One region of the Microbacterium sp. GW823-FHT02G05 genome, then DNA from elsewhere that is predicted to be linked to it. Evidence: predicted binding sites of a transcription regulator. Region 1 holds the regulator's gene; the other holds the start of a gene.
The links. Region 1 encodes LexA, which represses DNA repair genes until DNA is damaged. Its sites were predicted from a motif close to TCGAACANNTGTTCGA; they were not measured.
Positions count from the first base shown of each region.

Region 2: recA (recombinase RecA) is a predicted target of LexA. The motif match lies at 3,593-3,608, and genes of this name have one in related genera.

Region 1 covers NZ_JBXAJK010000001.1:1,990,806-2,006,503, reverse strand. The annotation lists gene AC1REM_RS09790 (SseB family protein) at 1-26, opposite strand, end outside; gene priA (bifunctional 1-(5-phosphoribosyl)-5-((5-phosphoribosylamino)methylideneamino)imidazole-4-carboxamide isomerase/phosphoribosylanthranilate isomerase PriA) at 34-780, opposite strand; gene hisH (imidazole glycerol phosphate synthase subunit HisH) at 956-1,591, opposite strand; gene hisB (imidazoleglycerol-phosphate dehydratase HisB) at 1,588-2,190, opposite strand; gene AC1REM_RS09770 (histidinol-phosphate transaminase) at 2,187-3,272, opposite strand; gene AC1REM_RS09765 (LysM peptidoglycan-binding domain-containing protein) at 3,339-3,689, opposite strand; gene lexA (transcriptional repressor LexA) at 3,996-4,682, shown strand; gene AC1REM_RS09755 (S9 family peptidase) at 4,800-6,698, shown strand; gene smpB (SsrA-binding protein SmpB) at 6,709-7,185, opposite strand; gene ftsX (permease-like cell division protein FtsX) at 7,273-8,187, opposite strand; gene ftsE (cell division ATP-binding protein FtsE) at 8,184-9,233, opposite strand; gene prfB (peptide chain release factor 2) at 9,311-10,420, opposite strand; gene AC1REM_RS09730 (MFS transporter) at 10,483-11,745, shown strand; gene AC1REM_RS09725 (HIT family protein) at 11,742-12,227, opposite strand; gene AC1REM_RS09720 (pilus assembly protein TadG-related protein) at 12,280-12,705, opposite strand; gene AC1REM_RS09715 (TadE/TadG family type IV pilus assembly protein) at 12,702-13,178, opposite strand; gene AC1REM_RS09710 (TadE/TadG family type IV pilus assembly protein) at 13,150-13,578, opposite strand; gene AC1REM_RS09705 (hypothetical protein) at 13,590-13,781, opposite strand; gene AC1REM_RS09700 (type II secretion system F family protein) at 13,803-14,735, opposite strand; gene AC1REM_RS09695 (type II secretion system F family protein) at 14,732-15,586, opposite strand; gene AC1REM_RS09690 (TadA family conjugal transfer-associated ATPase) at 15,583-15,698, opposite strand, start outside.
Region 2 covers NZ_JBXAJK010000002.1:668,407-684,104, reverse strand. The annotation lists gene AC1REM_RS13315 (FtsK/SpoIIIE family DNA translocase) at 1-1,699, shown strand, start outside; gene pgsA (CDP-diacylglycerol--glycerol-3-phosphate 3-phosphatidyltransferase) at 1,699-2,283, shown strand; gene AC1REM_RS13305 (CinA family protein) at 2,308-2,799, shown strand; gene AC1REM_RS13300 (helix-turn-helix domain-containing protein) at 2,947-3,255, shown strand; gene AC1REM_RS13295 (DUF3046 domain-containing protein) at 3,303-3,527, shown strand; gene recA (recombinase RecA) at 3,807-4,862, shown strand; gene AC1REM_RS13285 (regulatory protein RecX) at 4,865-5,722, shown strand; gene miaB (tRNA (N6-isopentenyl adenosine(37)-C2)-methylthiotransferase MiaB) at 5,772-7,322, shown strand; gene miaA (tRNA (adenosine(37)-N6)-dimethylallyltransferase MiaA) at 7,327-8,298, shown strand; gene AC1REM_RS13270 (GNAT family acetyltransferase) at 8,295-8,723, shown strand; gene AC1REM_RS13265 (dihydrofolate reductase family protein) at 8,774-9,304, shown strand; gene dapF (diaminopimelate epimerase) at 9,314-10,186, shown strand; gene AC1REM_RS13255 (class I SAM-dependent methyltransferase) at 10,195-10,848, opposite strand; gene hflX (GTPase HflX) at 11,180-12,496, shown strand; gene AC1REM_RS13245 (heavy-metal-associated domain-containing protein) at 12,625-12,834, shown strand; gene AC1REM_RS13240 (DUF8832 domain-containing protein) at 12,834-13,766, shown strand; gene AC1REM_RS13235 (heavy metal translocating P-type ATPase) at 13,819-15,698, shown strand, end outside.

The DNA of each region.
Region 1 (15,698 bases):
CTGTGATGGTCGTGGTGACTGGTCATGGCGGAGTCAGTCTCCGGCGACGTCCAGTGCTTCCGCGAGCGTGAAGGCCCCCGCGTACAGCGCCTTACCGACAATCGCGCCCTCGACGCCGAGCGGGACGAGCTCACGCAGTGCGGCGATGTCATCGAGGTTCGCGATGCCGCCGGAAGCGACGACGGGCTTCGGGGTGCGACCCACGATCTCGCGCAGAAGCTCGAGGTTCGGGCCACGCAGCGTGCCGTCCTTGGTGACGTCGGTGACGACGTATCGACTGCACCCCGCATCCTCGAGCCGGTCGAGGACGGTCCAGAGGTCACCGGCATCCTTCGTCCAGCCGCGCGCGGCGAGCGTGGTCCCACGCACGTCCAGACCGACGGCGATGGCCTCGCCATAGCGTGCGATGACATCTGCTGCCCACTCGGGGTTCTCCAGCGCCGCCGTGCCGAGGTTGATGCGCACCGCGCCACTGTCCAGCGCCGCCTCCAAAGATGCGTCGTCGCGGATGCCACCGGACAGCTCGACGTTCACCCCACGGAACTGCTTGATGACCTTGCGGATGATGGCGGTGTTGCTGCCACGGCCGAACGCCGCGTCCAGGTCGACGAGGTGGATCCACTCGGCGCCCTGCTCCGCCCACTCTGCGGCGGCATCCATCGGATCTCCGTAGCTCGTCTCGGAGCCCGCCTCGCCCTGCGTGAGGCGAACGGCCTTGCCGCCGGCCACATCGACAGCCGGAAGCAGAGTGAGGGCCGGGGTTGACGCGAAGTCGTTCATGTCGTCCTTTGATCAGAAAGCGCCCGGCGCGGTCATCACGCGCTGGTGCGGAAGTCGGGGTGGCGCGCCGAGAGGCACGAGAACCGAGAGTAGCCCGCTATCGCGTGGGCTTCAAAACGATGACACAAGGGCACAGCGTACGCCCGCATCGCGAGCGAAAAAAGGCCCCTGTGCGTCAGAGTGAGCCGATCCAGTTGCGGAGCAGCTGAATGCCGGCATCCCCCGACTTCTCCGGGTGGAACTGCGTCGCCGAGAGAGGCCCGTTCTCGACGGCCGCGAGGAACGGCGAACCGTACGTCGTCCAGGTCAGTGCGGGGCCGGGGAACGGCGGGATGACGTCGAGCTCCCAGTGCTGGGCGGCATACGAGTGCACGAAGTAGAAACGCTCGTTCTCGATGCCGCGGAAGAGCACGCTGCCCTCCCCTGGCTCGACGGTGTTCCAACCGATGTGCGGCAGTACCGGCGCATCGAGCTCGGTCACCGTACCCGGCCATTCACCGAGACCCTCGACGTTCACGCCGCGCTCGACGCCGTGTTCGAAAAGGATCTGCATGCCGACGCAGATTCCGAGCACCTTGCGTCCGCCCGCCAGGCGTCGGCCGATGATCTCCTCGCCACGATGCTCCGCAAGGGCCTCACGCACGGACGCGAACGCACCGACCCCCGGAACGAGCAGTCCGTCGGCCTCCATCGCCGCCGTGCGATCGTTCGAGAGCTCCGCATCCGCACCCGCCGCGATCAGAGCTTTGACCGCCGAGTGGACGTTGCCGGAGCCGTAGTCGTAGACGACGACCTTGGGACGCTCGCTCACAGCGCGCCCTTGGTGGAGGGGATTCCCTGCACCAGTGGGTCGATCGACTTCGCCTGACGGAATGCGCGCGCGAACGCCTTGAACTCGGCTTCGGCGATGTGGTGCGGATCGCGCCCGCCGATCACGCGCACGTGCACCGTGAGACCGGCATTGAGCGTGATCGCCTCGAAGACGTGGCGCACGAGCGATCCGGTGAAGTGACCGCCGATCAGGTGGAACTCAAAGCCAGCGGGCTCACCTTCGTGCACGAGGAAGGGGCGACCCGAGATGTCGACGACGGCCTGAGCGAGCGCCTCGTCCAGCGGCACGAGGGCGTCGCCGTAGCGAGAGATGCCTGCCTTGTCGCCAAGCGCATCGCGAATCGCCTGGCCGAGCACGATGGAGATGTCTTCCACCGTGTGGTGAGCATCGATGTGGGTGTCGCCCGTCGCGCGAACCGTGAGGTCGGTCAGCGAGTGCTTCGCGAAGGCGGTGAGCATGTGGTCGAAGAAGGGAACCGTCGTGTGGATGTCGCTGACGCCGGTGCCGTCGAGGTTGAGCTCGAGCTCCACGGTCGACTCGGAGGTGGAACGGGTGCGGCGGGCGGTACGAGCGGTCATGCTGCTGATCCTATCGAGGCGAGAGCGTCCAGGAATGCGGTGGTCTCGGCCTCGGTCCCGGCCGTGACACGGAGGTGTCCGGGGATGCCCACATCGCGGATCAGAACGCCGCGATCGTAGAGCGCCCGCCAGGTTGCTGCGGGATCGGTCACGCCCCCGAAGAGAACGAAGTTCGACCAGGACTCGTGTGGCGTGTAGCCCAGCGCTTCGAGTGTGGCGGAGATGCGATCACGCTGCTCGACGATCTCGTCGACCATCGACAGCATCGTCGGCGCGTTCCGCAGTGCGGCCACCGCGGCCGCCTGCGTCAGGGCGCTGAGGTGATACGGCAGACGGACGAGGCGCAACGCGTCGATGAAGGCCGGGTCGGCCGCGAGGTACCCGACCCGCGCACCCGCGAAGGCGAAGGCCTTGCTCATCGTCCGGGAGATCGCGAGGCGCGGGCGCCCAGGGAGCAGTGTCAGTGCGGAAGGTGATTCCCTCGGAGCGAACTCCTGGTAGGCCTCATCGACGATCACGATGCCGCGGGCCGCCTCGTACACGGCTTCGACGACGTCGAGACCGAGGGGCGTGCCCGTCGGATTGTTCGGCGCGCAGAGGATGATGACGTCGGCATCTGCCGCTCGCACCTGCGCCGCGGCATCTTCTGCGGTGAGCGAGTAGTCCGAGTCCCTGACGCCGGAGATCCAGCGCGCGCCGGTTCCCTGCGTGAGGAGCGGATACATGGAGTACGTCGGCCCGAATCCGAAGGCCGTGCGCCCCGGGCCCGCGAACGCCTGAAGAATGTGCTGCAGAACCTCGTTCGAGCCGTTGCCCGCCCAAATGTTCTCTGCCTGCAGGTTGTGTCCGAGGTACGTGGCGAATCCTTCACGGAGCGTGGTGAACTCACGATCCGGATAGCGATTCACGTCGCGCAGAGCGACGGCGATGTCGTCGAGGATGTCACTCGCCACCGCCTCAGGCACCGGATGCGTGTTCTCGTTGACGTTGAGCGCCACAGGCAGTGGCGCCTGCGGAGCGCCGTAGGGGCGCAGACCGCGAAGGTCGTCGCGAAGAGGGAGATCATCGAGTGAAACGGTCACCCTGCCATCGTAGGCCGCGCCCATGGGCCGCTTCGCACTGTGTCAGCCCACGGATGCTGGCACTTTCTACTTCGTGTACGCAGCGGGCAGTGCGAGCTCTTGCCCGACGGAGAGCGCGCCGCTCTGCAGAAGGTTCAGTCGGCGGATCTCATCGATCACGTCGCGAGGATCAGCCTCTGGCGCGATCGTCGTCGCGATCGACCACAGCGTGTCACCGGGAACCACCGTGACCGTCTCGAAGGACACCCCACCGCTCGCCTCCGCAGAGGCCGTCGCACTGCCGCCGCTCAGAGCGGCTGCGGCGATCCCGATCGCGATCGGAAGCGCGATGAGAGCGGCCAGCACCCGACGACCTCGCGCCGTGATGCGCAGACGCGTCTGGACGGGCGTTGCCGGGGTGAGGGTCATGGTGGTCATGTCGCCTGCTCCTTAGAAGAGGTGTGACGCAGTGTTCGCATTCGGCTCTCGGCCGAGAGAGCCGAATGCGAACCTACGTTCCGAAGATATCTTCGATTTCGAACGTGTGTCAAGGTTTGTTCGAGAAAACTCTTCGAAACCAGCTCGACACGCTCGAACAGATATTCCGTTTTCGTCCGAACATCGGCTACGGTTTCGATGAACACAGCCCACCACGGGCCTCAGACATTCGGCCCGCGAGGTCATTTCCCCGGCGGAATCAGGGATCCGATCCCACGACGCGACAATCACGACGAAGGAGCACCCATGAGCGACACCGCATCGTCCGACGCAGAGGTCGCACGTACTCGGCGCCGCAAGAACCTCAGCGCCAAGCAGCTGGCGATCCTCGAGGTGATCCAGACATCGATCGCGGTGAACGGCTATCCGCCGAGCATGCGCGAGATCGGCGACGCTGTGGGCCTCAAGTCGCTCTCGAGCGTGACGCACCAGCTCGGACAGCTCGAGCTGAGTGGATACCTGCGCCGCGACCCGGGCAAGACCCGTGCGATGGAGGTTCTCATCGACCTCCCCGGCACGGCCGGAGAGAACCCGGCTGACACCGCGCCATCCGTGGGCGATGCGGCGCTCGTCCCCCTCGTCGGCCAGATCGCCGCAGGCGTGCCGATCACGGCTGATCAGCACGTCGAAGAAATCTTCCCGCTTCCCCGTCAGCTCGTGGGCAAGGGAGACCTCTTCATGCTCAAGGTGTCCGGCGAGTCGATGATCGACGCGGCGATCTGTGACGGCGACTGGGTCGTCGTGCGCGCACAGCACACGGCGGAGAACGGTGAGATCGTGGCCGCGATGCTCGATGGCGAAGCCACCGTCAAGACATTCCGCCGCAGAGACGGTCACACCTGGCTGCTCCCCCGCAACTCCGCATTCGAACCGATCCTCGGCGACGAAGCGACCATCCTCGGCAAGATCGTCGCGGTCCTGCGCGCCGTCTGAGATCTGCGTGGGGTGTTGCGAGCACCCCACGCCGGCCTCGATGATGCGGCGACCACCGGGGCCGCTCCAAGGCCCGATCGCGAGCCCCGGAATGCGGAGCCCGCGTAGGCTCGAAGAATGCTTGACCGTTCCGCTCTGTCGTACACCGCTCCGTACGGTGCCTGGGATTCGCCGTTCACCGCAGCAGATCTCGCAGTCGCCGGCTCCCGCATCGACGGGGCGCGCTTCGTCGGGGATGACATCTGGTGGGGCGAGTCGGTCCCGGCCGAGCGTGGGCGGGTGACGATCCGTCGCGGCGAGGCATCCGGAACCGTCGACCTGCTCCCTGCACCCTGGAGCGCTCGGTCCAAGGTGCACGAGTACGGCGGCGGCGCGTGGACGGCGGATGCGACGGGCACGCTGTTCTTCGTCGAGGCAGCCGATCAACGCGTGTATCGACTCTCCCCGGGCGGCACGCCGGAGCCGCTGACCCCCGCCGGCCCACGCCACGGTGGGCTACGCGTGCAGTCGGGCCGACTGTTGGCGGTGCGTGAGGACCTCACGGTGCAGCCACATCTGCGCGCGCTCGTCGAGATTCCCACCGACGGGCGTGCTGGCGCGGATGCCTCGGAGATCCGCGTGCTCGTGGAGGGAACCGCATTCTGGGCGCACCCGACGCTCTCGCCCGACGGCACACGCGTCGCGTTCGTCGAATGGTCGGGGCGGCAGATGCCCTGGGACAGCGCGCATCTGCGCGTGCAGGAGATCGATGGCGACGCTGTCTCCCAGACCCCGACGCGTGCGGCCCTGCAGCCCGAGTGGCTCTCCGACACCTCTCTGCTCTATGCAGATGATCCCACCGACCGCTGGAACCTCCAGCACCTCGAGCTCGACGGCCTCGCGGTGACGGCCGGGCCCACCCCCGTCTCTCCCGCAGACGCGGATACTGGCGGTGGTCTCTGGGTTCTCGGACAGCGGTGGTACCAGCCACTGGACGACGGCAGCATCGTCGCGCTGCGCACGAACGGCACTGATGAGGTCGTGGTGATCACGCCCGACGGCGCGACCCGCACGCTCACCGTGCCGATGAATGCCGGACTCAGCGTGGAGGATGCGTCGGGCACACGCGTCCTCATCACCGGCGCCGGCCCGTCGAGCGCGGCTGGTCTCTGGCTCGTGGACACCGCGGATGGGCGGGTCACCTCGGTGCGTGGCGGTGGAACGTTCGATCCGGCGTGGGTGCCGGTCGCGCGTCCTCTCACGATCGACGGGACCCACGGCCCTGTGCACGCCTTCGACTACCCGCCCACGAATCCTCTGGCGACGGCGCCCGAGGGTGAGCGCCCTCCCTATGTCGTGCTCGTGCACGGTGGTCCGACGGCGCATGTCGCCGGTGCAGCCTCCCCCGCGATCGCCTACCTCACCAGTCGCGGCATCGGCGTTCTGGACGTGAACTACGGGGGCTCGACCGGCTACGGCCGCGCCTATCGCGAACGCCTCAATGGACAGTGGGGCGTCGTCGACGTCGATGACGTGCTCGCCGCGGCCGCCGGGCTTGCCGCATCCGGCGCAGCTGATCCCGCGCGTCTCGCGATCCGTGGCGGATCCGCGGGCGGTTGGACTGTGCTGTCAGCGCTCGTGCGCGGTGGCGTCTTCGGCGCGGGCGTCAGCCGATACGGCGTCGCAGACCTGCGCGCGCTGGTTGCCGAGTCCCATGACTTCGAGGCGCACTACATCGACGCGCTTGTGGGCCCGCTGCCCGAGGCCGAGGCCGTCTACATCGAACGCTCGCCGCTCACCCACGCGGAGCGCATCGATGTGCCCGTTCTGCTGCTGCAGGGCGAGGATGACGCGGTGGTTCCCCCGTCACAGTCGGAGGCGATCCGTGACGCGCTGGCTGCGCGTGGCATCCCCCATGAGTACCTGCTGTTCCCGGGCGAAGGACACGGCTTCCGCCAGGCGGAGACGATCATCACCGTCGCTGAGGCGGAGCTTCGTTTCCTCGGCGAGGCCTTCGGGTTCGCCCCGAAGATCTGACGGTCGAGGGCTACTCGCCCATCCGGTTGCGCAGACGCATGGCGCGCTCTGCTTCCCGGTTGTCCTGCCGTTCGCGCAGCGTCTGACGCTTGTCGTACTCCTTCTTGCCCTTGGCAAGTGCGATCTCGACCTTGGCGCGCCCGTCGGAGAAGTACAGGCGCAGCGGCACGAGCGTGTACCCGCCGGCGGAGACCGCGTGCGACAGCTTCGCAATCTCTTCCCGGTGCAGCAGGAGCTTGCGGATGCGCTTGGCCGAGTGGTTCGTCCAGTGCCCCTGGGAGTATTCCGGGATGTGCACGGCGTCGAGGAAGGCCTCGTTGCCCTTGATGAAGGCGTAGCCGTCGCTGAGGTTCGCGCGCCCCTGGCGCAGCGACTTCACCTCAGTGCCGGTCAGCACGAGCCCCGCTTCGTACGACTTCTCGATGTTGTAGTCGTGACGTGCGCGACGATTGGTCGCGATGACCTTCTCCCCGCGTTCCCTGGGCATAGTGCTCTCCTCTGCAGCCATGCGGGCGCACGGCAGCCTGTCAGTCTAACAACACCGCGGTCGCCGCCGGCAACTGCGGTGCGGATGCTACGCGCGCAACCAGCGGCGGATCGCGAAACCGGCGGACAGCGCAGCCAGCACGACTCCGATACCCACGATGATCGGCACGACGAGCAGCGCGTCCTGCATCGTGACCCACGTCGTGATGAATGTGACTCGACCGCGCAGGTACTCCTGCACCCCGAAGTGCACTCCCAGCAGCACGGCGGTGCTCGCGAGCAGCGACCCGATGACCGCCGCGAACACGCCTTCCAGCACGAACGGCGTCTGGATGAATCGGTTCGACGCACCGACGAGTCGCATGATGCCGATCTCCTTGCGGCGCGCGTAGGCCGAGAGCCGGATGGTGGTGGCGATCAGCAGCACGGCGGCGATCAGCATGAGTCCGGCGATGCCGACGGCGATGTAGGTCGCGATCGTCAGTGCAGAGAAGAGCGGATCGAGGTACTCGAGCTGGTCCTTGACCTCTTCAACGCCCTTCACCCCCTGAAACGCCTCCACAATGACCGTCGACTGGGTCTGATCCTTGAGGTTGACCCAGAACACCTCATTCATCTGCTCGGGCGTGATGACGCTCGCGTAGTCGTCGCCGACGAGGTCGACGGTCTTCTGGTACGCCTCGTCGCGGTCCTCGAAGCGCACATCCGCGATGAGCGGTGCAAGCGTGTCACTGGCGAGTTCCGACTCGACGAAAGCAAGCTGCTCCTCATTGGCGACGCCGTCGACGCAGGTCTCGGTCTGTGAGACCTCGGAGCACATGTAGACCGCGATCTGTGCGCGGCCTTCCCAGTACTCGCGCATCGCACCGATCTGCGACTGCATGAGGATCGCGGCGCCGACGAAGGTCAGCGAGATGAAGGTCACCAGGACAACGGAGATGACCATGGAGGCGTTGCGGCGAAGACCGGTCAGCGCCTCGGAGAGGATGAGACCGAGCCTCATGAGGTGGGTCCCACTTCCTCGTCGTCGTTGGATTCGAGTCCGAGTCGACCTGCGACGCCGATCTCGGCGATGTCGACGTCGGGTAGCGCGATGGGCTGCTGTGCCCCCGTCGCGGTGATGTCTGCGGCGGGCTCCGCAGACTCGGATGCCTCTGCTTGCACACTGTCTTCGGCGGCAGGCGCCACCGGTGCGGGCGCTGCCGCATCGGATGTCTCGATCGCGGCCGCGATCACGGCGGCTGCGGCGAGACTGTCGCCCGAGATCGCCGCGGCGGTCTCGCGCTGGACCTCGAGAACCGCGGTGAGTGCGGCAGAGGCGGCCGCACCGCGAATCGCCTCCGGCGTGAGGATCGGGACGTGCGAGGTGTCGCCGTATCCGCCGCCGACCTCGTCACGCACCATCTCACCGTTACGCAGCTCGATCACGCGCCGCTGCATCTGGTCGACGAACGCCGCCTCGTGCGTGGCCATGAGCACGGTCGTGCCACCGGCGTTGATCCGCGCCAGCAGCTGCATGATGTCTGTCGAGGTCGCCGGGTCCAGGTTTCCGGTGGGCTCGTCGGCGAGGAGAACCTGCGGGCGATTCACGATCGCTCGCGCGATCGCGACGCGCTGCTGCTCACCGCCGGAGAGCTCGTGCGGAAGACGCTTCTCCTTGCCTTCGAGACCGACGAGTGCGAGCGCCTCCGGCACGGCCTGCTGGATGAATCCGCGAGAGGCGCCGATGACCTGCAGCGAGAACGCCACGTTCTGGAAGACCGTCTTCGACGGCAGCAGCCGGAAGTCCTGGAACACCGAGCCGATGTTGCGCCGGAAGTACGGCACCTTGCGGTTCGCGAGCGTGCGAAGGTCACGGCCGAGCACGGCCACACGGCCGCTCGTCGGGATCTCTTCACGGAGGATCAGCCGCAGACACGAGGACTTCCCCGATCCCGACGTGCCGACGAGGAAGACGAAGTCTCCTCGCTGCACCTCGAAATCGACGCCCGAGAGGGCGGGACGCTTCGTGCCGCGATAGCGCTTGGTGACGTTTTCGAACCGAATCATGGCGTCTTGAGCCTAAGCGGCAGGCACCCGCCTGCGGCGAGCGACACTCCCCTGGGCAGCATCCGCTGCCGTGTGGATCAGTCCTCGTCTTTGCGCTTGCGCCAGCGGATGCCCGCGGAGATGAATCCGTCGAGGTCGCCGTCGAAGACGTTGGCCGGGTTGCCCGATTCGAAACCGGTGCGCAGGTCTTTCACCAGCTGCTGGCCGTAGAGGAAGTAGGAGCGCATCTGATCGCCCCAGCTCGCGGTGATGTTGCCGGCGAGCTGCTTCTTCTTCGCTGCCTCTTCCTCCTTCTGCAGGAGCAGCAGGCGCGTCTGCAGCACGCGCATCGCGGCGGCGCGGTTCTGGATCTGCGACTTCTCGTTCTGCATCGACACGACGATGCCCGTCGGAAGGTGCGTGAGGCGCACGGCCGAGTCAGTCGTGTTGACCGACTGCCCGCCCGGACCGGACGAGCGGAAGACATCGACGCGGATGTCGTTCTCGGGGATCTCGACCTCGGTCGCCTCTTCCATGAGAGGGATCACCTCGACGGCCGCGAAGGATGTCTGGCGCTTGTCAGCCGATCCGAAGGGGCTGATGCGCGCGAGACGGTGTGTGCCCGCTTCGACCGAGAGCGTGCCGAAAGCATAGGGCGCGTCGACCTCGAAAGTGGCGGACTTGATTCCTGCACCCTCGGCGTAGGACGTGTCCATGACCTTGACGGAGTAGCCGTGCTGCTCGGCCCACCGCAGGTACATGCGCATGAGCATCTCGGCGAAGTCGGTGGCGTCGTCGCCGCCGGCACCCGAGCGGATGGTGATGATGGCGGAACGCTCGTCGTACTCGCCGTCGAGCAGCGTCTGCACCTCAAGCTGGTTGATGACGGACGTCAACGCGTCGAGCTCGGCGCGCGCCTCGGCCGCGGAGTCTTCGTCTTCCATCTCATTGGCGAGTTCGATGAGCACCTCGAGGTCATCGAGACGCTGGCCGACCTCGAGGACGCGCTTCAGCTCGGCCTGCCGATGGCTGAGGGCGCTGGTGACCTTCTGCGCGCTTTCGGGGTCGTCCCAGAGGTCGGGAGCACCGGCCTCTTCACTGAGACGGGCGATATCGGCACGGAGCTTCTCGACGTCGACGACCTCGGCGATATCGCTGTAGGTCTGACGGAGGTCCGCGATCTGGGCGGAGAGATCAAGTTCGAGCATGACCTGCCCAGACTATCGCGCCCGAGCCGTGGACTCACCATCCCGCGCGATACCGTGGGGCAATGCGTACGCGAGCGTCGACGGTTCTCTGGCAGTACGGGCCCATGGTCTATCTCCCGACCGTGCTGTTCTCGCTGGGCGAGGGCGCCGTGCTGCCGCTCATCCCGGTCATCGCCGCGAACATGGGCGCGGATCTCGCGACGGCGGCGCTCGTGGCATCCGCTCTCGTCGTCGGCCAGCTCTGCGGCAACCTGCCGGCAGGCTGGGCGGTGGCCCGTCTCGGTGAGCGCTACACGATGGTCATCGCGGGCATCATCGCGCTCCTGGGCGCCGTGGCGTGCGCGCTGGCTCCGTCGCTTCCGCTCTTCACGCTCGCGGTGTTCGTCATCGGCATTTCGGCGTCGGCGTTCGGGCTCGCCCGCCACGCGTTCATGACGACACGGGTGCCGCTGGAGTTCCGCGCGCGAGCACTGTCGCTGCTGGGCGGATCGTTCCGCCTCGGCATGTTCGTCGGACCGTTCGTGTCGGCTGTGCTGCTGTCGGCGTTCCAGACAGAGTTCTCGACGCTGTGGTTCTTCGGCGCGTGCCTGGTCGTGCTGATCCTGCTGGTTCTGTTCGGGCCGGATCCGGAAGAGCAGGCGGCGCTTGCGAACGGGCCCGAGCTCGTGGAGGACTCGGGTGAGGCGGTCACGGGTTCCATCCCGTCGCAGGCCCGACGCGGCGTCTTCAGCACGATGTGGCAGAGCCGCGGGGTGCTCTCCCGACTCGGACTCGCCGCTGCTGCACTGTCGGCCGTCCGTTCGGCGCGGCAGGTGGCGCTGCCGATCTGGGGCGTCTCGATCGGATTGGATGCCTCGACGATCGCGCTCGTCATGGGTGTGACCGGCGCGATCGACTTCGCGCTCTTCTACGCGAGCGGGCAGGTCATGGACCGGTTCGGCAGGCTCTGGGCAGCGTTGCCGGCGACAATCCTGATGGGGAGCGGATTCATCGCACTCTCGTTCACGCACGACGGCGACATGGCGGTGCTGTGGTTCGGGCTCTTCGCGGCGGTGCTGGGAGTCGGCAACGGGCTCTCCAGCGGCATCCTGCTGACGCTCGGAGCGGATGTCGCACCGCAGGATGCCCCGGCCGCTTTTCTCGGGTCGTGGCGGACGCTGACGGATGTCGGAGGGGCGACCGCTCCCCTGCTGTTCTCGGCCATCGCCGCCGCGTCGTCGATCATGGTCGCGACGGGAGCGATGGGCGTGATCGGACTGCTGGGCGCGGCCGGATTCCTCCGGTGGATCCCGCGCTTCGCGCCGCGCCCTCCGGGGCGCGACTAGTCGGCGAACTCTGCCTGCGCTGCCGCGAGCTCGTCGCTGATGGCCTGTCGCAACTCGTCGTGCTGCGGGCCGAGGGCGTGCGCGGGGTCTGACCAGTTGGCACCGTCGTACAGCCATACCGGGTAGCGGCGGCGCACCTCGTCTTCCCAATCGAACCGCGGCCAGACGTGCGCGTGCACGAAGGCGTCTTTGTTGCCGAGGATGTCGATGTTGATGCGTGTGAATCCCTCACCCACCCGACGGCAGGCTCGTTCGACGGCGGTCGCGAGGAGGTCGGTGTCGGCGAGGAACTGCACACGCTCGGGGCGCGGAAGCTCGGCGAGCACTGTCGGCCCGGGCGTGCGCGAGAGCAGCACGCTGTATCCAGGAAGGAACTGCGTGTCGCCGATGACGGCGAAGCCTGCCTTTGTCTCGCCGAGCACGGTGGGGTTCTCGCCGCGGAGAGCTGCACCAATGCGGTCGTCGCGCCAGTCGATTGTCATGCGTGAAGCCTAGGGCTGAGCTCGCCGTTGCTCCTGAAGATGACGTGCACGCTCAGCGCAGCGCGGTGCGACTCGTGGCGGTGGAGATGAGTTCGACTCCGCCTGGAATGAACGGACTGAGCACGGGCGGGTTCCACACCGCCCGCACACTGACCCGGGCGGAGACGCCGTCCGGCGTCGTCGCGGCGAGAACCTCGGCGTCCCTGTCGATCACCGCAACGATCGCGAGGGCCTGCTCGCGCACCCCACCATCGGTCAGCTCCGCGCGCGCACCGTCGGCGCCGACCGAGAGCACGAACCCGTCGGCACCGGCGAGCGCCGCAGAATCCGCCAGGGAATCCAGCCGCTTCTGCGCGATGTACAGATCAGTGGCGCAGACGCACACCAGGGTGACCGCGATCGCCAGGAGCAGATACCCGAGGATGAGCGGCAGTGTGCTGCCCTCCTCCTCACGCAACAGCGCGAGTGCGCGTCTCATCGGTCCCTCCAGGTTCGCGAGACGCGTTGCACGGCGGAGGCTTCGATCGGGATGCTCGTGACCCGGTCAAGCCCGAAGATCGGCGGGACGAAGGGCATCTGCACGCGCGTACTGACCTGGATGGCGATCGTCGTCCCGGCAGAGGGGCATGTGACGCCTACAGGGATGCAGCGCAGATCCACAGTGACGTCGACTGCGGCCATGTCGTACTCGGCCAGCGTCGCCGCCATGGCCTGCTCTGCCCGGACTTCGGCGTCTGCGGGTCCGGCTGCGGCGCTGATCGCCCGGGCCGTGTGGCGGGCGGCCGCTTCGGCACCGAGCATCTGGTGTTGCACGGTTCCGAGGGCGATCACGAGATAGATGAAGGGCACCAGGAGGATCACGCCGACCGTGATGAACTCCAGCGCCGCAGAACCGGTCTCGTCGCGCCAGAGGTGGCGATGCTCAGTCGTCGAAGGATTCGAGCGGCGCACGGCCGTTCACCTCCAGCCCCTGCGGAGCTCCCAGCAGCCCGAACACGGGCAGCATGGCGCGCACGCGGATCTCGATCGTGGGCGCTCCGAGCGCCCGTGAGCTCGACACGGTCACGTCCTCGGCGTATGCCGCCCCCACCGCTCGGGTGATCGCCTCCTGTGTCCGGGCGATGCCCTCGGCGGGCGTGGAGTCGGCGAGGGCCGCGTAGTGCGCGCCCTCAACTGCCGCGTCGTGCAGCACGTTTCGCACGTACACCGCCACGGCGATCTGCAGCACGGCGAGCGTCAGAGCAGTGAGCAGGGTGCCGACGAGAACGAACTCGACCGGACTCGAGCCCGCGTCGTCGCGCAGCATCCGCCGCGCCCGCCACCCGCGTCGCATCCGCTCACTCTGCGTCATCGGTCCGCGCTTCAGGACATGCCGCTCACGCGACTCAGCGCGTCCTCGAACATCGCGGTCAGCGCCGGCCCGGCGACCGCCCAGATGAGAACCACAAGGCCCGCGGTCATCAACGTGATCAGAACCCAGCCGGGGACATCACCGCGGTCTTCATCGAGGATGGCATGCAGGCGGCGCATCGCGCGCACGGAGAGGGCATTCATGAGACTCCTTTCTGGTGCGGCTCAGGACAGTCCGAGTCGCAGGATGAACATGCCGGGAAAGACGGCGAAGATGACGCTGAGCGGGAGGATCAGGAACACGAGCGGCAGGAGCATGAGGATCTCTTTGCGACCCGCGCTCTCGATGAGCCCACGCTTCGATTCCTCTCGGGCGTCGGTGGCCTGAGCCTGCAGCACCGCGGCGAGCGGGGCACCCCGCTCCAGTGCAGCCACCAGCTGATCGACGACCCGGGAGAAAGCGGGAATCTGCAGACGCTGCGCGCTCTCGCCGAACGCCTCACCCAGGCCCGACCCCGTGTGCACGGCAAGCACCACGAGTCGCAGTTCCTGGCTCAGTTCGCCTGATCCCGTGGAGGCGACCCGGCGCAGCGCGTCGAGGGGTGTCTCGCCCGCCGACAGGCAGAGGGCGAAGAACTCCAGGACGGTCGGCAACTCCTCGCCGAGACGAGCGATGCGGGCTTTGGCGCGCATCGAGAGCAGATAGTCGTAGATCACGCCCGCGACAGCACCGGTGACGACGGGCAGCAGGACGGCGGGCAGACTCATCCGACCGGCGAGGGCGAGCGCGATGGCGCCGATCGCCCCGACGGCGACGCCCACGACGGCCCAGCCGAGTTGCCGGCCCCGAAAGGAGGCCAGCGTGCGGTCGACGCCCGCTTGAGAGAGCCGCAGCGGGACCGTGCCACCACCCGCACCGATCACGCCCAGGAGACGGTGAGCGATCTCCGACCATCGTGCTCCCGTAGAGGCGGGCATGCGGGCGCTCCAGAGCCGAGGCTGCTCGGTCTCTCCGGTGACGTCACGCAGGTGCGGTGCAATGCGCACAGCGAGCGGGAGCGCGCGCCACCGAGGAAGCGCGGACAGCAGCAGAAAGGCGCCGACTCCGAGAAGACCCCCGAGCAGGATCGACACGGCGAGCGCAGATGTGGGATTCATCGAAACCACCGTCGCTGCTCAGGAAGGCGTCCGATGCGCAGCATGAGACGGAAGGCGAGAACGGACACCCCCGCCCCCGCGAGGATCACGAGCACACCTTCGGCGCTCGCATAGGCGCTGGCTCCTTCGGGGCGCAGCAGCAGAAGGACGAGGATCACCCAGGGAGCGACCGCACCGAGCACCGCCGCACCGCGAATCCAGGATTGGCGGGCTTCCACCTCGGCTCGCAGCGCCGCTTCCGCGCGCACCGACGCGGAGAGCGCGCGCAGCACGGTCGTGAGTTCTGTGCCTCCGACCTCGCGCGCCATGCGGAGCGTCTCGACGATCCGATCGGCGACCGGATCAGCGAGCGCTTCTTTGAGCTTCTCGGCGCTCGTGTCGAAGCGCCCGGTGGCGTGCAAGTCACGGGCGAAGCGTGCGAACGCGGGCCGAAGCGGCGCGGGTGCGGAACCCGCCAGCGCGCTCACCGAATCGGGAAGCGACATGCCGACACGGATCGAGGCGACGAGCAGGTCGCAGATGTCTGGCCAGAGCGCACGACGAAGGCGCAGGAGCGCGAGACGACGAGAGCGCAGATAGACGATCGGAGCGCTCGCCGCGGCGACTGCTCCCACCAACGCGAGCGGCGCCGATGCCGTCGCCAACCACAGCACGGAGGCCGTCACCAGCGCGCCCGCGACCGTCACGGCAATGACCACTCGAGGAGTGCCGCTGAACCCAGCCTCGCGAACCAGACGGATCAGAACAGTGTCGCGGGGTCCCTTCGGCACGCTCGCGCGCGGCGGCCACAGCCACGGCGAGGCCGTGAGCAGCAGTCCTGCGGCCAGCAGGGCTCCGAGAAGCAGAGTCATCCGGCGACCTCGAGGAACGGGTCGACCGGCATCGGAGATTCGTCGACGTGGTAGATCAGCCGCGAGCGGATCCGCCCGTCGGCGTCAGCGCTGAGCGGCTCCCGCACCTCGA
Region 2 (15,698 bases), on a different contig from region 1:
GATGCCCGAGCTTCCCGGTCTCGACGGCTTCGGCACAGACGGCCCGGGCGACCGCGGCCCGCAGGCCCCCGTCGCGCCCTACATCCTTCCGCGGCCGAGCGTGCTCAGCGAGGGGCCGCCCTCAGTCGCGCGCTCCGAGGCCAACGACCGTATCGTCGAGCAGATCACGAACGTGCTCACGCAGTTCAACGTCGATGCCAAGGTCACCGGCTTCTCGCGCGGACCCACCGTCACGCAGTACGAGGTCGAGGTCGGTCACGGCGTCAAGGTCGAGAAGATCCTGCAGCTCAGCAACAACTTCGCCTATGCCGTCGCGTCAAATGACGTGCGCATCCTCTCGCCGATCCCGGGGAAGAGCGCGATCGGCATCGAGATCCCCAACACCGACCGCGAGACTGTCGCCCTTGGTGATGTGCTGCGGTCGCAGGCGGCGCAGAAGAGCACGCATCCGATGACGATCGGCGTCGGTAAGGATGTCGGCGGCAACTTCGTCGTCGCGAACCTCGCCAAGATGCCGCACCTTCTCGTTGCCGGTTCCACCGGTTCGGGTAAGTCGAGCTTCGTGAACTCCATGATCACGAGCCTGCTCATGCGGGCGCGTCCGGCAGATGTGCGCATGGTGCTGATCGACCCGAAGCGGGTGGAGCTCACCAGCTACGCGGGCGTTCCGCACCTCATCACGCCGATCATCACGAACCCCAAGAAGGCAGCCGAGGCGCTGCAGTGGGTCGTGAAAGAGATGGACATGCGCTACGACGACCTCGCGTCGTTCGGCTTCCGCCATATCGACGACTTCAACCGCGCGGTGCGCGCCGGAGAGGTCGAGGTGCCGGTGGGCAGCGAGCGTGTACTCAAGCCCTATCCCTACCTGCTCGTCGTGGTCGATGAGCTCGCCGACCTCATGATGGTCGCGCCTCGTGACGTCGAGGACTCGATCGTTCGCATCACGCAACTGGCCCGCGCGAGTGGTATTCACCTGGTGCTGGCAACGCAGCGTCCGAGCGTCGACGTGGTCACGGGCCTCATCAAGGCGAACGTGCCGTCCCGTCTGGCGTTCGCCGTGACGAGCGTCACCGACAGCCGCGTGATCCTCGACAGCCCCGGCGCCGACAAGCTCATCGGCCAGGGTGACGCCCTCTTCTCGCCCATGGGCTCTTCGAAGCCGTTCCGCCTGCAGGGCGCATGGGTTGACGAGAAAGAGATCGAAGCGGTCGTCAAGCACGTCACGCAGCAGGCGCGCCCCGAGTACCGCGCGGATGTTCAGGAAGCGATCGAGCCGAAGAAGAAGAACGAGGTCGACGAAGACATCGGCGACGACCTCGAGTTGCTGCTGGCGGCCGCCGAGCTCATTGTCTCGACGCAGTTCGGCTCGACGTCGATGCTTCAGCGCAAGCTGCGAGTGGGCTTCGCCAAGGCAGGTCGTCTCATGGACCTGCTGGAGTCTCGCGAGGTCGTCGGCCCGTCCGAGGGTTCCAAGGCGCGCGACGTTCTCGTGACGGCAGAGCAGCTTCCCGGTGTGCTCGCGCGTCTGCGCGGGGACACCCCGGCGCCCGCGGCGTCCACCGCGCCACCCGCCGCTGCGGCTGCGGGGATGGCAGCAGGAGTCGACCCGGTCGAGGCGCAGTTCGCAGGCCTGGAAGTCGTCGAGGCCGATGATGACGGTGACGAAGACGCCTGGTCGTTGACGGGTCGTGATTGATGGCGATTCCTCGACAGCTTCCCAACGCGATCACGGTCGCGCGCATCCCGCTCGCCGTCGTCTTCTTCGTGCTGCTGCTCATGGGTGGGCAGTACGGCGACACTGACCTGGCGCTCCGCTGGGTCGCGGGTGGACTCTTCGTACTCGCGATCTCGACCGACTGGGTCGACGGGTACCTGGCACGCAAGTACGACATCGTCAGCGACTTCGGAAAGCTCTGGGACCCGATCGCCGACAAGCTACTGACCGGCGCCGGTTTCGTGGGCCTGGCGATTCTCGGCGAAGTGAGCTGGTGGATCGTCATCGTCATCCTCATCCGCGAGTGGGGGATCACCATCCACCGCTTCATGGTGGCCAGCGAGCACATCGTGGCTGCTGCCTGGATGGGCAAACTCAAGACGGCGTTCCAGGGGGTCGCGCTCGGATGGGCGCTACTGCCATTGCACGTTGTTGTCGGCATGCCGGTGTGGACGGTCGTGACCTTCGTCCTGATGCTGGTCGTGCTCGTGCTGACGGTGCTCAGCGGAATCGACTACATCCTCGCCCAAGCGCGCGGTGTGCGCGAGGGCCGTCGGGCGATGTAGGGGCGAGGAAGAAGGGCGCAAGCCATGGATGCTCCGGACGCTCTCCTCTCTGCTTTGCGTGATCGCGGACTTTCACTCGGGGTCGCGGAGTCGCTCACGGGTGGTGCGCTCTGTTCCGCACTCGTCACGGTGCCTGGAGCGTCGGCCGTTCTGAGAGGCGGGATCGTCTCGTACGCGACAGAGATCAAAGAGAGCGTGCTCGGCGTTGACGCTGCGGTGCTGGACCGGTTCGGGCCGGTGCATCCTGAGGTCGCCGCACAGATGGCGGACGGCGTCCGGCGGGCGATGTCGGTTGGTGGAGTTTCTGCAGACGTGGGAATCTCCACGACAGGAATCGCGGGTCCGGACTCGCCGGATGGGCAACCCGTCGGCACTGTGCACATCGGTGTGAGCATCGGTGCGCACACGAGTACTCGGAAATTCCACTTCGATGGCGACCGGGCCGAGGTCCGTGCGGCAACGGTCTCCGCGGCGCTGGAGTGGGCACGTGAAGTCGTGGAGTGCGCCGGGGAATAGTCTGCGCCTGCGTGAAGTTGAGTCATGTGTACTCACATTTAAAGCACAGGTTGAAAAGATAGGTTCAGACGTGTCAGATCGGGTTAGACTGACGATCCAACCGGGCGAGCTGCACGGTTCGGACGGTCCAGAAAGGGGGAGGTTCTGATGATTCTTGTACGACAGGAAATCGGCGATGTTCTGAGGGACTTCCGTCTGCAGAAGGGCCGCACCCTGCGCCAGGTTGCCAGCAAGGCGTCCGTGGCGCTGGGCTATCTCAGCGAGGTGGAGCGCGGCCAGAAGGAAGCGTCGAGCGAGATTCTCGCCTCGGTTGCAGAAGCTCTCGATGTTCCCATCTCGACCATCATGCGCGAGGTCGGTGACCGTATCTCGGTCCTCGAGGGAATCTCCACCTTCCCGGACGTCGTTCCCGCAGACCTCGTGGCTTCGGTCGAACCAGAGCTGTCGCTGCGCTGAGTGTCTTGGTCGCGAGCAGTCGCGGCAGGTCGTGGTGGAAGGATCCCATGCGCAGGAGTGAGTTCCTCCGTGCCGTCGATGTCGAGTTCGGTGCCCGATCGACATCGTTGCTGAACGATCTCGTGCTCGGTGCGGTCGGAAGCCGGACCGCCGTCGACGCTCTGGATGCAGGCGTGCCGCCCCGTGAGATCTGGCTGGCTCTGTGCGACGAGGCGGAGGTGCCCGCCGAGCGGCGCTACGGTGCGGGACGCATGGAGCCGCGCCGCTCCTGATAGGCGGGACCAGGGCGACCCTGCGAGATTCGTTCCCGTTGCGGATGCTGCTTCTCGGCGTGTCCTCGAATATCTGTTCGAACTCGGCGTAGTCTTCTGCACAGATGGTTTCGAATCCTCGTCATCCACCGATCGTGTGAGTGGACCTCAGAATGTCTGAGCCCCCTTCTACGGTGATTGATGTGGCACCGAGCCATACGCCTTGTCGGAGAGCAGGCCCCAGCCGGGGCTCGCCGCGACAGCCTATAGGCGGCATCACGTCAGCACGAAGGAGCAACCATGCCATCACCCGCAGACCGCGAGAAGGCTCTCGAATCGGCCCTCGCCCAGATCGACAAGCAGTTCGGTAAGGGATCGGTGATGCGACTGGGCAGCGACGAGCGCGCTCCCGTCGAGGTCATTCCGACCGGTTCCATCGCGCTGGACGTGGCACTGGGGGTCGGCGGACTCCCGCGTGGACGCATCATCGAGATCTACGGTCCGGAATCGTCCGGTAAGACCACGCTCACGCTGCACGCGATCGCCAATGCGCAGCGCAACGGCGGCATCGCCGCATTCATCGACGCTGAGCACGCGCTCGACCCCGAGTATGCGAAGAAGCTCGGCGTCGACATCGACGCTCTTCTGGTCGCGCAGCCCGACACCGGTGAGCAGGCGCTTGAAATTGCCGACATGCTCGTACGGTCGGGCTCCATCGATCTGATCGTCATCGACTCTGTCGCCGCACTCGTGCCGCGCGCCGAGATCGAGGGTGAGATGGGTGATTCGCATGTGGGTCTGCAGGCGCGACTCATGTCGCAAGCGCTGCGAAAGCTCACCGGTGGACTCAACCAGACCAACACCACGATGATCTTCATCAACCAGCTGCGAGAGAAGATCGGCGTCTTCTTCGGTTCGCCCGAGACCACCGCCGGCGGTAAGGCGCTGAAGTTCTACGCATCTGTGCGTATGGACATTCGTCGAATCGAGACGCTCAAGGACGGCACGGAGGCAGTGGGTAACCGCACCCGTGTGAAGGTCGTCAAGAACAAGATGGCACCGCCGTTCAAGCAGGCCGAGTTCGACATCATCTACGGCGTGGGTATCTCGCGCGAGGGCAGCCTGATCGACTTCGGTGTCGAGCACGCGATCGTCAAGAAGTCCGGTGCCTGGTACACCTATGACGGTGATCAGCTCGGACAGGGGAAAGAGAACGCGCGCAACTTCCTTCTCAAGAACCCCGACATCGCCAATGCGATCGAGACGCAGATCAAGCAGAAGCTCGGCATCGGCGGTGCGGCACCTGTGGCAGTTGAAGCTCCGGCCGATCCGTCCGCACAGCGTCGCTCGGCCTGAGCATGGCTCGTGATTTCGGGGGCGGCGCATCGGATGATGCGCTCGCCCCCGTCATCCCTCTCTTCGGACGCAAGGGCGGGAGACAGGTTGACGATGACGTCGCGGAGACGGCACACGAAGCCGATGTCGACGACTTCACGAACTCAAAACACCCGGCGGGATCATCGCGTGCCGCAGAAGCCTCCGACGTCTTGCGTTCCTCGTTCCCCGCAGGCGTGGCACCGCTGAGAGCATTGTCATCTTTTACAGAACCGGATCACAGTTCTGACGGCGCCTCGGCCGACCCGAGGGAGGACGAGAGCCGCGGTGATGCCGAAAGCGGCAACGACGGCGAAGAGGTGCGCGCCGCGGCCGTCGCTGTCCTCGTGCGCAAACTCAGCGCCAAACAACTCTCCGTCAGCGAGGCACGGGATGTTCTGCGGACGCAAGGGGTCACCGGTAGCGACGCCGGTGACGTCCTTGATGACTTCGAAGAGCGCGGCTACCTCAATGACCTGGCCCTTGCGGAGATGCTGGTGACCTCGGGAGCAGAGCGCCGCGGCCAGGGGCGCGTCGCTATCGGCCGCACTCTCGCGCAGCGGGGGATTCCGCGACACATCGCCGACGAGGCATTGGGCGTCCTTGAAGACGACGATGCCGAGCGCGCGCTGGAGTTCGCACGCAGCAAGGCCCCGTCCATGGCGCGACTCGACGACGATGCCGCACTCCGGCGTCTCGTCGGGCAGCTCTCCCGGCGAGGGTACGGCGGAAGTGTTGCGATGACCGCGGCGCGGAACGCATTGCGTGAGAACAAACGTGGCTTCGCATCACGCCCCACGAGCGTGCGCTTCACGCCGTCGGATGACGACGATCTCGCCTGAACCCCTCGATGTGTGGGTACCGTGAGACCGCTCGTAGAATGGCTAGATCATGACTACACCAGTGAGTGAACCGACGATCATCGCGCCGTCTGCGGCGGCGGTCGACGCGTCGGGGCGTGCGCGTTCCTACGAGGTGCGCACATTCGGCTGCCAGATGAACGTGCACGACTCCGAACGCCTCTCGGGGTCGCTGGAGAGTGCTGGCTACGTGCGCGCCGAGAGCGGTGCTGAGGCCGACATCGTCATCATCAACACCTGCGCCGTGCGTGACAACGCGGCTGGCAAGCTCTACGGCACCCTGGGACACCTGGCGGCAGTGAAGCGCCGCAAGGAAGGCATGCAGATCGCCGTCGGCGGCTGCCTTGCTCAGATGGACAAGCAGGCCGTCCTCGACAAGGCGCCTTGGGTTGACGTCGTGTTCGGCACGCACAACATGGGGTCGCTTCCCACGCTCCTCGAGCGTGCACGCCACAACGGCGAGGCAGAGCTGGAAATCCTCGAGTCGCTCGAAGTCTTCCCCTCGACGCTTCCCACTCGACGGGATTCCGCGCACAGCGGCTGGGTGTCGATCTCCGTCGGCTGCAACAACACGTGCACCTTCTGCATCGTGCCGAGCCTGCGCGGGAAGGAGAAAGACCGCCGCCCGGGTGACATCCTCAATGAGATCCGCCTTCTCGTCGAAGACGGCGCGATCGAGGTCACTCTCCTCGGACAGAACGTCAACTCGTACGGCGTGGAGTTCGGCGACCGGCAGGCGTTCAGCAAGCTGCTCCGTGCAGCCGGTGAGATCGAGGGCCTGGAGCGAATTCGCTTCACAAGCCCGCACCCGGCGGCTTTCACCGACGACGTGATCGACGCCATGGCCGAGACTCCCGCGGTCATGCCCCAGCTGCACATGCCGCTGCAGTCCGGAAGCGATCGCATCCTCAAAGCGATGCGCCGCTCCTACCGCAGCGAGAAGTTCCTGGGCATCCTGGACCGGGTTCGCGAGCGGATGCCCCATGCGGCGATCTCCACCGACATCATCGTCGGTTTCCCCGGCGAGACGGATGAGGACTTCGAAGACACCATGCGGGTCGTCGAAGCTGCACGCTTCGGCAGCGCCTTCACGTTCCAGTACTCGATTCGCGAGGGCACGCCCGCCGCGACCATGGAGGACCAGGTTCCCAAGGAGGTCGTGCAGGAGCGTTACAACCGCCTGATCGCCCTGCAAGAGCGCATCTCGCTGGAAGAGAACCAGAAGCAGGTCGGACGCGAGGTCGAGGTGCTCGTCTCGACTGGTGAGGGCAAGAAGGACGCGGAAACGCATCGCCTGACTGGCCGCGCCGAAGACAATCGACTCGTGCACTTCCAGGTTCCTGAGGGGTCTGACCTTCCGCGTCCGGGCGACGTCGTCTCGGTCACGATCACGCACGGTGCGCCCTTCCATCTGCTCGCGGACGACCCGACGAGCGCCCCGCTGAAGATCCGTCGCACGCGCGCAGGAGACGCCTGGGACCGTTCGCAGTCCGAGTCGTGCGCCGTGCCGGCTCCTGCAGCTGAGGACGGTGCGCCGCGCGCGGTCTCGCTCGGCCTTCCCACACTCCGCATCGGAGTCTGACGGCGTGACCGCACCGATCCCACCGGTCGCTGCCGTCCGCGCGCCGCGCCTGTGGGCCATCGTCGGCGCGACCGGAACAGGCAAGAGCGACCTCTCTCTCGATCTCGTCGAACGACTCTCGCAGCAGGGAATCGGCGCCGAGATCGTCAACGTCGATGCGATGCAGTTCTACCGCGGAATGGACATCGGCACGGCCAAGCTTCCACTCGCGGATCGCCGCGGCATACCGCATCATCTCTTCGACGTGCGTGAGGTCACGGAGGAAGCTGCTGTCGCGTGGTATCAGCCACTCGCACGAGACGTCATCACCGATATTCACGCGCGCGGCAATGATGCGATCCTCGTCGGTGGCTCCGGCCTGTATGTATCGAGCGTCATCTACGACTTTCGTTTTCCGCCGCGAGACCAGGACCGGCGTGCACGGCTGGAGGCCGAGCTCGCCGAACGAGGAGTCGGACCGCTGCTGACACGTCTGCGCGAGATCGACCCCGCGACGGCCGCGCGCATCGATGCGCGCAACGAACGTCGGGTCATCCGCGCGCTCGAGGTCGCGGAGCAGGGAGAGAACAACCACGGGGCGACGCTTCCGGTGCGGCCCGAGCTCTGGCACGCGCACACGCGCGTGCTCGGCGTGGCAGTGGAGCGTCAGGCACTGGTCGAGCGGCTCGATCGTCGTGTCGAGTGGATGTGGCGCGACGGGCTCATCGCCGAGGTGCAGCAGCTGAGGGAGCATGGGCTGGAGCAGGGCGTGACCGCACGGCGCGCGATCGGATACGCGCAGGCACTGGCACAGATTCTCGGCGAGATCAGTGAGTCGGAGGCGATCGCCCAGACACAGGCGCTCACTCGCCGATATGCGCGCCGCCAGGTGTCCTGGTTCAAGCGCTATGCCGAGATCGAATGGCTCGATGCGCTCAACGGCGCACCTGCTGCCTTCCTTGATTCGCTGGATTCGACAGAGGGTGCAGCGAAATGACGGCGCACACGGAGATCCGGGTGTTCGAGACCGGAGACACTGACGAGGTTGTAGCGCTCTGGGAGTCGGCAGGACTCACACGTCCATGGAACGACCCGCGTGAAGACATCCGACGAAAACTCGCGGTGCAGCCCGAGCTCTTCCTCGTCGCGGCGGAGTCAGGGCGCATCGTGGGATCGGTCATGGCCGGCTACGACGGCCATCGCGGGTGGCTCTACTATCTTGCGACGGCTTCCGATCGGCGCGGCGCAGGAATCGGGCGGATGCTCGTGGAGGCTGCGGAGACACGGCTGATCGCGATGGGATGCCCGAAGGTGCAGCTCATGGTGCGCACCGAGAACGAGAGCGTGCGTGGCTTCTACGACAGCATCGGCTATGAACCCTTTGACATCTGGACGACCGGAAAGCGACTCATCGTAGATTGACGAGTTCGCGCACCTCGGTGAATGTCGGAGGGTGGTGCGAAGCTCGTTCCATGGCGACCCACTACTACACTGCGGCGAGTCTTGACGGGTTCATCGCGACGACCGAACACTCGCTTGACTGGCTTCTGCGGCAAGAGATCGACATGGAAGGGCCCATGGCCTACCCGGAGTTCGAGAAGCGCATCGGCGCGCTCGCGCTCGGGGCGTCGACCTTCGACTGGGTGATGCGGCATGAGGGCGGAGTCTGGGGCTACACCCAACCCACATGGGTGTTCACTCACGGTTCCCGTGCGGTTCCTCAGGGGGCAGACGTCCGCATCGTCTCGGGCGATGTCGCCTCTGTCCACGCCGAGATGCTCGGCGCAGCCGGAGAGAAGGACCTGTGGATCGTCGGAGGAGGAGATCTCGCCGGCCAGTTCGCGGATGCCGGGCTTCTCGACGAGGTCTGGGTGCAGTACGCCCCGGTCACCCTGGGAGCCGGCGCTCCGCTTCTCCCACGCGAGCTCGATCTCGAACTGATCGACTTCGCGCGCAATCAGAGCTTCCTCTGCGGGCGCTACCGCGTCCTCCGGCCTGAATAGACTGGGCAAATGGTCGCATTTGCCAAGGGTCACGGCACCGGAAACGATTTCGTCATCATCGCAGACCCTGAGGGGGCGCTCGACATCACGCCTGACCAGGTGGCAGCGCTGTGCGATCGCCACTTCGGGATCGGCGCAGACGGTCTGCTGCGGGTGGTGCGATCCGCAGCGATTCCCGAGGGCGTGGCCGCCCTGGCCGAAGAGCCGGCAGCCGAGTGGTTCATGGACTACCGGAACGCAGACGGGTCGATCGCCGAGATGTGCGGTAACGGCGTGCGCGTCTTCGTGCACTACCTCGTACGCAGCGGGCTGGCGACGATCGAGGCTGGCGCGACACTGCCGATCGGCACGAGAGCAGGCGTCCGGGACGTCACCGGGCGCGACGGCGAGTACCAGGTCGATCTGGGCCGCTGGCGTCTGGATGGCACGGAACCCCTTGCCCGCGCGACGGGACTGGATGTTCCGCGTCCCGGGCTCGGAATCGACGTCGGAAATCCGCATGTCGTCGTCGCGCTGGCATCCGAGAGCGAACTCGCCGATCTCGATCTGGCTCGCTCCCCAGAATTGGCGCCTGCGCCCGCGAGCGGAGCGAACGTGGAGTTCGTCGTGCCTGAAGAACCGCTCGTTCGCGACGGGATCGGTCGCGTGCGCATGCGCGTGTTCGAGCGCGGTGTCGGCGAGACCCTCAGCTGTGGCACGGGAGTCGCAGCGGCGGCGCTGGCCGTCCGGCATTGGGCGGGGCCTGCGGCGCCGAACCACTGGCGAGTCGAAGTCCCCGGCGGCACACTCGGTGTACGAATGTTCCCGGCAGAGGATGGCGAGCACGTCGCCCTCTCAGGGTCAGCGCAGCTGGTCTTCCACGGTGAGGTCGAACTGGCCTGACGTCCGAGTCAGAGGTCGTCCGGCACGACGTCGATGGGTTCCGTCGGCGGAGTCCCGTGCCTGCGCACCTTGATGACCCGGAATCCTCGCGCGGTCGCGGCACGATAGACGCTGTATCCCTCGTCGAAGTTGGCGGCGAGCCAGCGCTGCAGCGAATCGGAGCCGAGGTTGCGCTGCACGACGAGCCAGGCATCGCTGCGCTCATCGAGGCGGGGAATCCAGCGCTCAAGAAGACCGTGCAGTACGTTCTTGCCAACGCGGATCGGCGGGTTCGATCGGATGGTGCGGAACGCGATGTCGTCGGGAACATCGTCGGGCAGAACCGCGTTGATGTTGGTGAGACCCAGATGATCGGCGTTCCGTCGCACGAGGTCGAGCGCGCGCTCGTTCACGTCGACGGCCCACACGGTCGCATGCGGAGACATGAGCGCCATTGACAGAGAGATCGGACCCCATCCGCTGCCGAGGTCGAGCAGATGACCGCCGGGCGGAACAGGCGGAGTGTTCGACAGCAGCACGGCGGTGCCGGTGTCGAGATGCTCGGGGCTGAAGACGCCTCCGGCGGTCGTCAGTTCGAGCTCGCGGCCCGCAAGTGTGACCCGGATTCGACGAAGGTTCTCAGGGCTTGCGGGGGCCGCAGTGAAGTAGTGGTCGGAACCCATAGAGCGAGCGTAGCGGAGAGCCGGGGCTATGGTTAAGGCGCTCCAGAATTCAGTGAGCAGAGCCCCGGTTTCTGGGGCAGAGGGAAAGGTGCGGATGACGCAGTCCACAACACACGATGAGAATGACGACGTGCACGACGACACTCTCATCGATGGCGAGCACGACAACTCCTCGATCGATCGCATCCTCGCCGCAGGCGAGCGCCGTGCGGGGTCGCATATCTTCGGTGCCGCACAGGCCCTGCAGGAGGGGGAGACGGCCGGTCACGGCTCATCCGACGGTGAGCAGTGGGATCTGGCCGATCGGCATGCCCTCCGTCGTGTCGCCGGGCTGTCGACCGAACTCGAGGATGTCACCGAGGTCGAGTACCGCCAGCTGCGCCTGGAGAACGTCGTCCTGGTCGGGGTCTATCCGCAGGGCGCACAGGAAGATGCCGAGAACTCCCTCCGCGAACTCGCGGCGCTCGCAGAGACGGCCGGAGCCGTGGTTCTCGATGGTGTGCTTCAGCGACGTCCCCACCCGGACCCCGCAACGTATCTGGGCCGTGGCAAGGCCGCGGAGTTGAAGGATCTCGTCGCCGCTGTCGGCGCGGACACCGTCATCGCCGACACCGAGCTTGCACCCAGCCAGCGTCGTGCACTGGAGGACGTCGTGAAGGTCAAGGTCATCGACCGCACGACCGTGATCCTGGATATCTTCAGCCAGCACGCCAAGAGCCGCGAGGGCAAGGCGCAAGTGGAGCTCGCGCAGCTTGAGTACCTGCTGCCGCGTCTGCGCGGATGGGGTGACTCGATGAGCCGTCAGGCGGGTGGCCAGGTCGGCGCAGGCGGCGCGGGCATGGGCTCCCGCGGTCCCGGTGAGACGAAGATCGAACTCGACCGCCGCCGCATCCGCACCCGCATGGCGCAGCTGCGTCGTCAGCTGCGCGATTTCGCACCCGCCCGTGAGGCGAAGCGCGCGGAACGCAAGCGCAACACGATTCCCTCGGTGGCGATCGCGGGGTACACGAACGCCGGTAAGTCGAGTCTGCTGAATGCGCTCACGAGCGCGGGTGTGCTGGTCGAGAACGCCCTGTTCGCGACGTTGGATGCCACGGTGCGTCGCACCGAGACAGCCGACAGTCGCGTCTACACGCTGACCGACACCGTCGGCTTCGTGCGCAACCTTCCGCACCAGCTGGTTGAAGCCTTCCGCTCGACGCTGGAGGAGGTTGCCGATGCGGATGTCATCGTGCACGTCGTCGACGGCGCCCATCCCGATCCTGCGCGTCAGTTGCAGACAGTACGTGATGTGATCGGCGATGTCGGGGCACGCGACATCCCTGAGATCGTCGTCTTCAACAAGGCTGACCTGCTCAGCGAAGACGAGCGCCTCGTGCTGCGCGGTCTGGTGCCGAAGGCGCACTTCGTGTCGTCGCGCTCGGGGGAGGGCATCGAGGAGCTGCGCGTCGCGATCACCGAGACGCTGCCGAAGCCGGCCGTGGAGGTGCGCGTGGTGGTTCCCTACGACCGCGGTGACCTGGTTGCGGCAGTGCATGAGACCGGGATGCTGCTGTCTTCTGAGCATCTCGCTGAAGGGACGGCGATCCACGCGCACGTCTCCGAGCGCCTCGCCGCGGAACTTGCCCCCTTCATAATCTCCGCCTGATCTGGGTCTTTCATCTCGCGCTTCCGTGCGAGACTCTTCTCTTTCATCAAATCTGGAATACCCCCGGTGGGTATGGGTTACACTGAATGCATACCCACTGGGGGTATCCAGGATGAAGGAGAATCGCGATGTCGACGACGGAGTACCAGGTCACCGGGATGACGTGCGGGCACTGTGAGATGTCGGTCCGCGAAGAGGTCGAGCAGATCGCCGGTGTCGAGGGCGTGGATGTCTCCGCCAAGACGGGGCGACTTGTGGTGACCGCTGAGAAGGCGCTCGATGACAGCGACGTTCTGGCCGCGGTCGCAGAGGCCGGCTACTCGGCGGTGCGAGCCTGATGAACGCCGGGGGACGGCTGGTCGCGTATGCCGCAGGGGTGGCGGTCGCCTTCGCGGGTGCCTTCGGCATCGCGGCCGCCGTCGTCCCCGCCACGGCGGCAGAATCCTGGCAGGAGAGAGACATGAACGAACACGCAAGTATGGACACAGCGCCGGAGGTCCCGGATGAGGCGCTCTCGGGTCTTGCACCCTCGTCAAACGGATACGTGCTGACGGCAGTGCAGGCGCCGGAGGTACCGGCCGTCGACGGGGAGATCCGCTTCGAGGTCCGCGACCAGCAGGGGGTTCCCCTGACGGATTACGCGACGGCGCACGAGAAGCAGCTGCACCTCATCGTGGTGCGCAGCGACGGGCAGGAGTTCCGTCACGTGCATCCCGTTCTCGACATGCAGTCAGGCGTCTGGTCTGCACCCTGGAACTGGGCGCAGGCGGGTACATATCGTGTCTACGCAGACTTCACGCCGAAGGGTCTCGAGTCGCAGGGGATCACCCTCACGACGACGGTCCACGTTGCCGGAGAGTTCCGCCCGGTGGCATCCGCGCCCTCTTCTCACGCTGCCGTGGACGACTTCGAGGTCGCGCTTGACGGGGAGCTCGTCCCGGGGCGTGCGTCCGAGCTGACCCTCTCCGTCACCCGTGCGGGTGAGCCCGTCACCACGCTGGAGCCGTACCTGGGCGCTTTCGGCCACCTGGTCGCACTGCGTGAGGGCGATCTCGCCTATCTGCACGTGCACGCCGACGGCGATGCGGCGAAGGCCGGGGAAAGCTCCGGGCCGGAGATCACATTCATGGCGGAGGCGCCGACGGCAGGTCGGTACCTGCTGTACCTGGACTTCCAGGTGGACGGCGACGTGCGCACCGCGGCTTTCGTGGTCGACAGCACGGACGTCGATTCAGCAGACGAAGCCGACGAAGAGTCGCACGCACACTGAGACAATCCGCGAGCAGGGAGCAGTCCCTGATCCGTTCAGAAGAAGGAAGATCATGAGCACGACGGCAGCAACGCCGATTCCCGTCTCGAGCGTCGAGCTGGAGATCGGGGGGATGACCTGTGCATCCTGTGCAATGCGCATCGAGAAAAAGCTGAACAAGCTCGATGGCGTCGCCGCGACGGTCAACTACGCGACCGAGAAGGCGAAGGTCTCGGTTCCTGAGGGCTACGACCCGGCGCTTCTGATCGCCGAAGTCGAGAAGACGGGATACTCCGCGGCCCTGCCGGCACCGGCGCGACAGGACACCCGGCGCGACGACGGCAAGGACGATGTGGACCCTGAGCTGGACACGCTCCGCCATCGCCTCATCGGGTCGATCGTTCTCACCGTGCCGGTGATCGCGATGGCGATGATCCCGGCGCTCCAGTTCACCTACTGGCAGTGGGCCTCGCTCGTACTGGCCGCTCCGGTGATCGTCTGGGGCGCGTGGCCGTTCCATAAGGCTGCCTGGATCAACCTGCGCCACGGCGCTGCAACGATGGACACGCTCATCTCGATGGGTACGTCGGCTGCATTCCTGTGGTCGTTGTACGCGCTGTTCCTGGGCACCGCGGGAACGCCAGGGATGACCCACGGCTTCGAGTTCGCGCTCGCGCCTTCCGATGGTGCCGCGAACATCTACCTTGAGGTCGGGGCAGGGGTGACGATGTTCATCCTGGCCGGACGCTACTTCGAGAAGCGCTCCAAGCGTCAGGCCGGCGCCGCGCTGCGTGCGCTGCTCGAACTCGGCGCGAAAGAGGTCGCCGTCCTGCGGGACGGTGTCGAGACGAAGATCCCCGTCGAGGATCTGACAGTCGGGGATGAGTTCATCGTGCGGCCTGGCGAGAAGATCGCCACGGACGGTGTCGTGGTGTCCGGCACGTCCGCCGTCGATGCGTCCATGTTGACCGGAGAGTCCGTGCCGGTCGAGGTGAGCCCGGGCGATGCCGTCGCGGGAGCAACCGTCAACGCGGGCGGGCGTCTGGTCGTGCGGGCCACACGCGTCGGCTCGGACACGCAGCTCGCGCAGATGGCGCGGATGGTCGAGGATGCGCAGACGGGCAAAGCCGAGGTGCAGCGCCTTGCAGACCGCATCTCCGGAATCTTCGTGCCCATCGTGATCGTGATCGCGGCGATCACTCTCGGCGGATGGCTGGGCGCCGGCTTCCCCGTTGCCGCCGCATTCACCGCCGCCGTCGCCGTGCTCGTGATCGCCTGCCCCTGCGCTCTGGGCCTGGCGACGCCGACGGCGCTCCTCGTCGGCACCGGTCGTGGAGCGCAACTGGGCATCCTGATCAAGGGCCCGGAGATCCTCGAATCCACGCGGAAGGTCGACACGATCGTTCTCGACAAGACGGGGACCGTGACGAGCGGCAAGATGACGCTCGTCGACGTGATCGTCGAGGAAGGCACGGCGCGCGAAGAGCTCCTCCGCGTTGCCGGAGCGCTGGAGGACGCCTCTGAGCACCCGATCGCACAGGCGATCGCGAAAGCTGGGACGCAGGAACTGGGCGGGCTCCCCGAGGTCGAGGGCTTCGCGAACATCGAGGGCAAGGGCGTTCAGGGCAACATCGAAGGCCGTGCCGCGCTCGTCGGTCGGGAGAGTCTGCTCTCCGATTGGTCACAGCACCTGAGTGTCGAGGTCGGACGAGCCAAGGCCGCGGCGGAAGCGGACGGTAAGACAGTCGTGGCCGTCGGCTGGGACGGCGCCGCTCGCGGGATCCTGGTCGTCGCCGACACCGTGAAACCCACGAGCGCCGAGGCGATCGCGCAGATGAAGGCGCTGGGGCTCACACCTGTGCTGCTCACCGGAGACAACAAGGCGGTCGCTCAGCGGATCGCCGCCGAGGTGGGAATCGATGAGGTGATCGCCGAGGTCCTGCCACAGGAAAA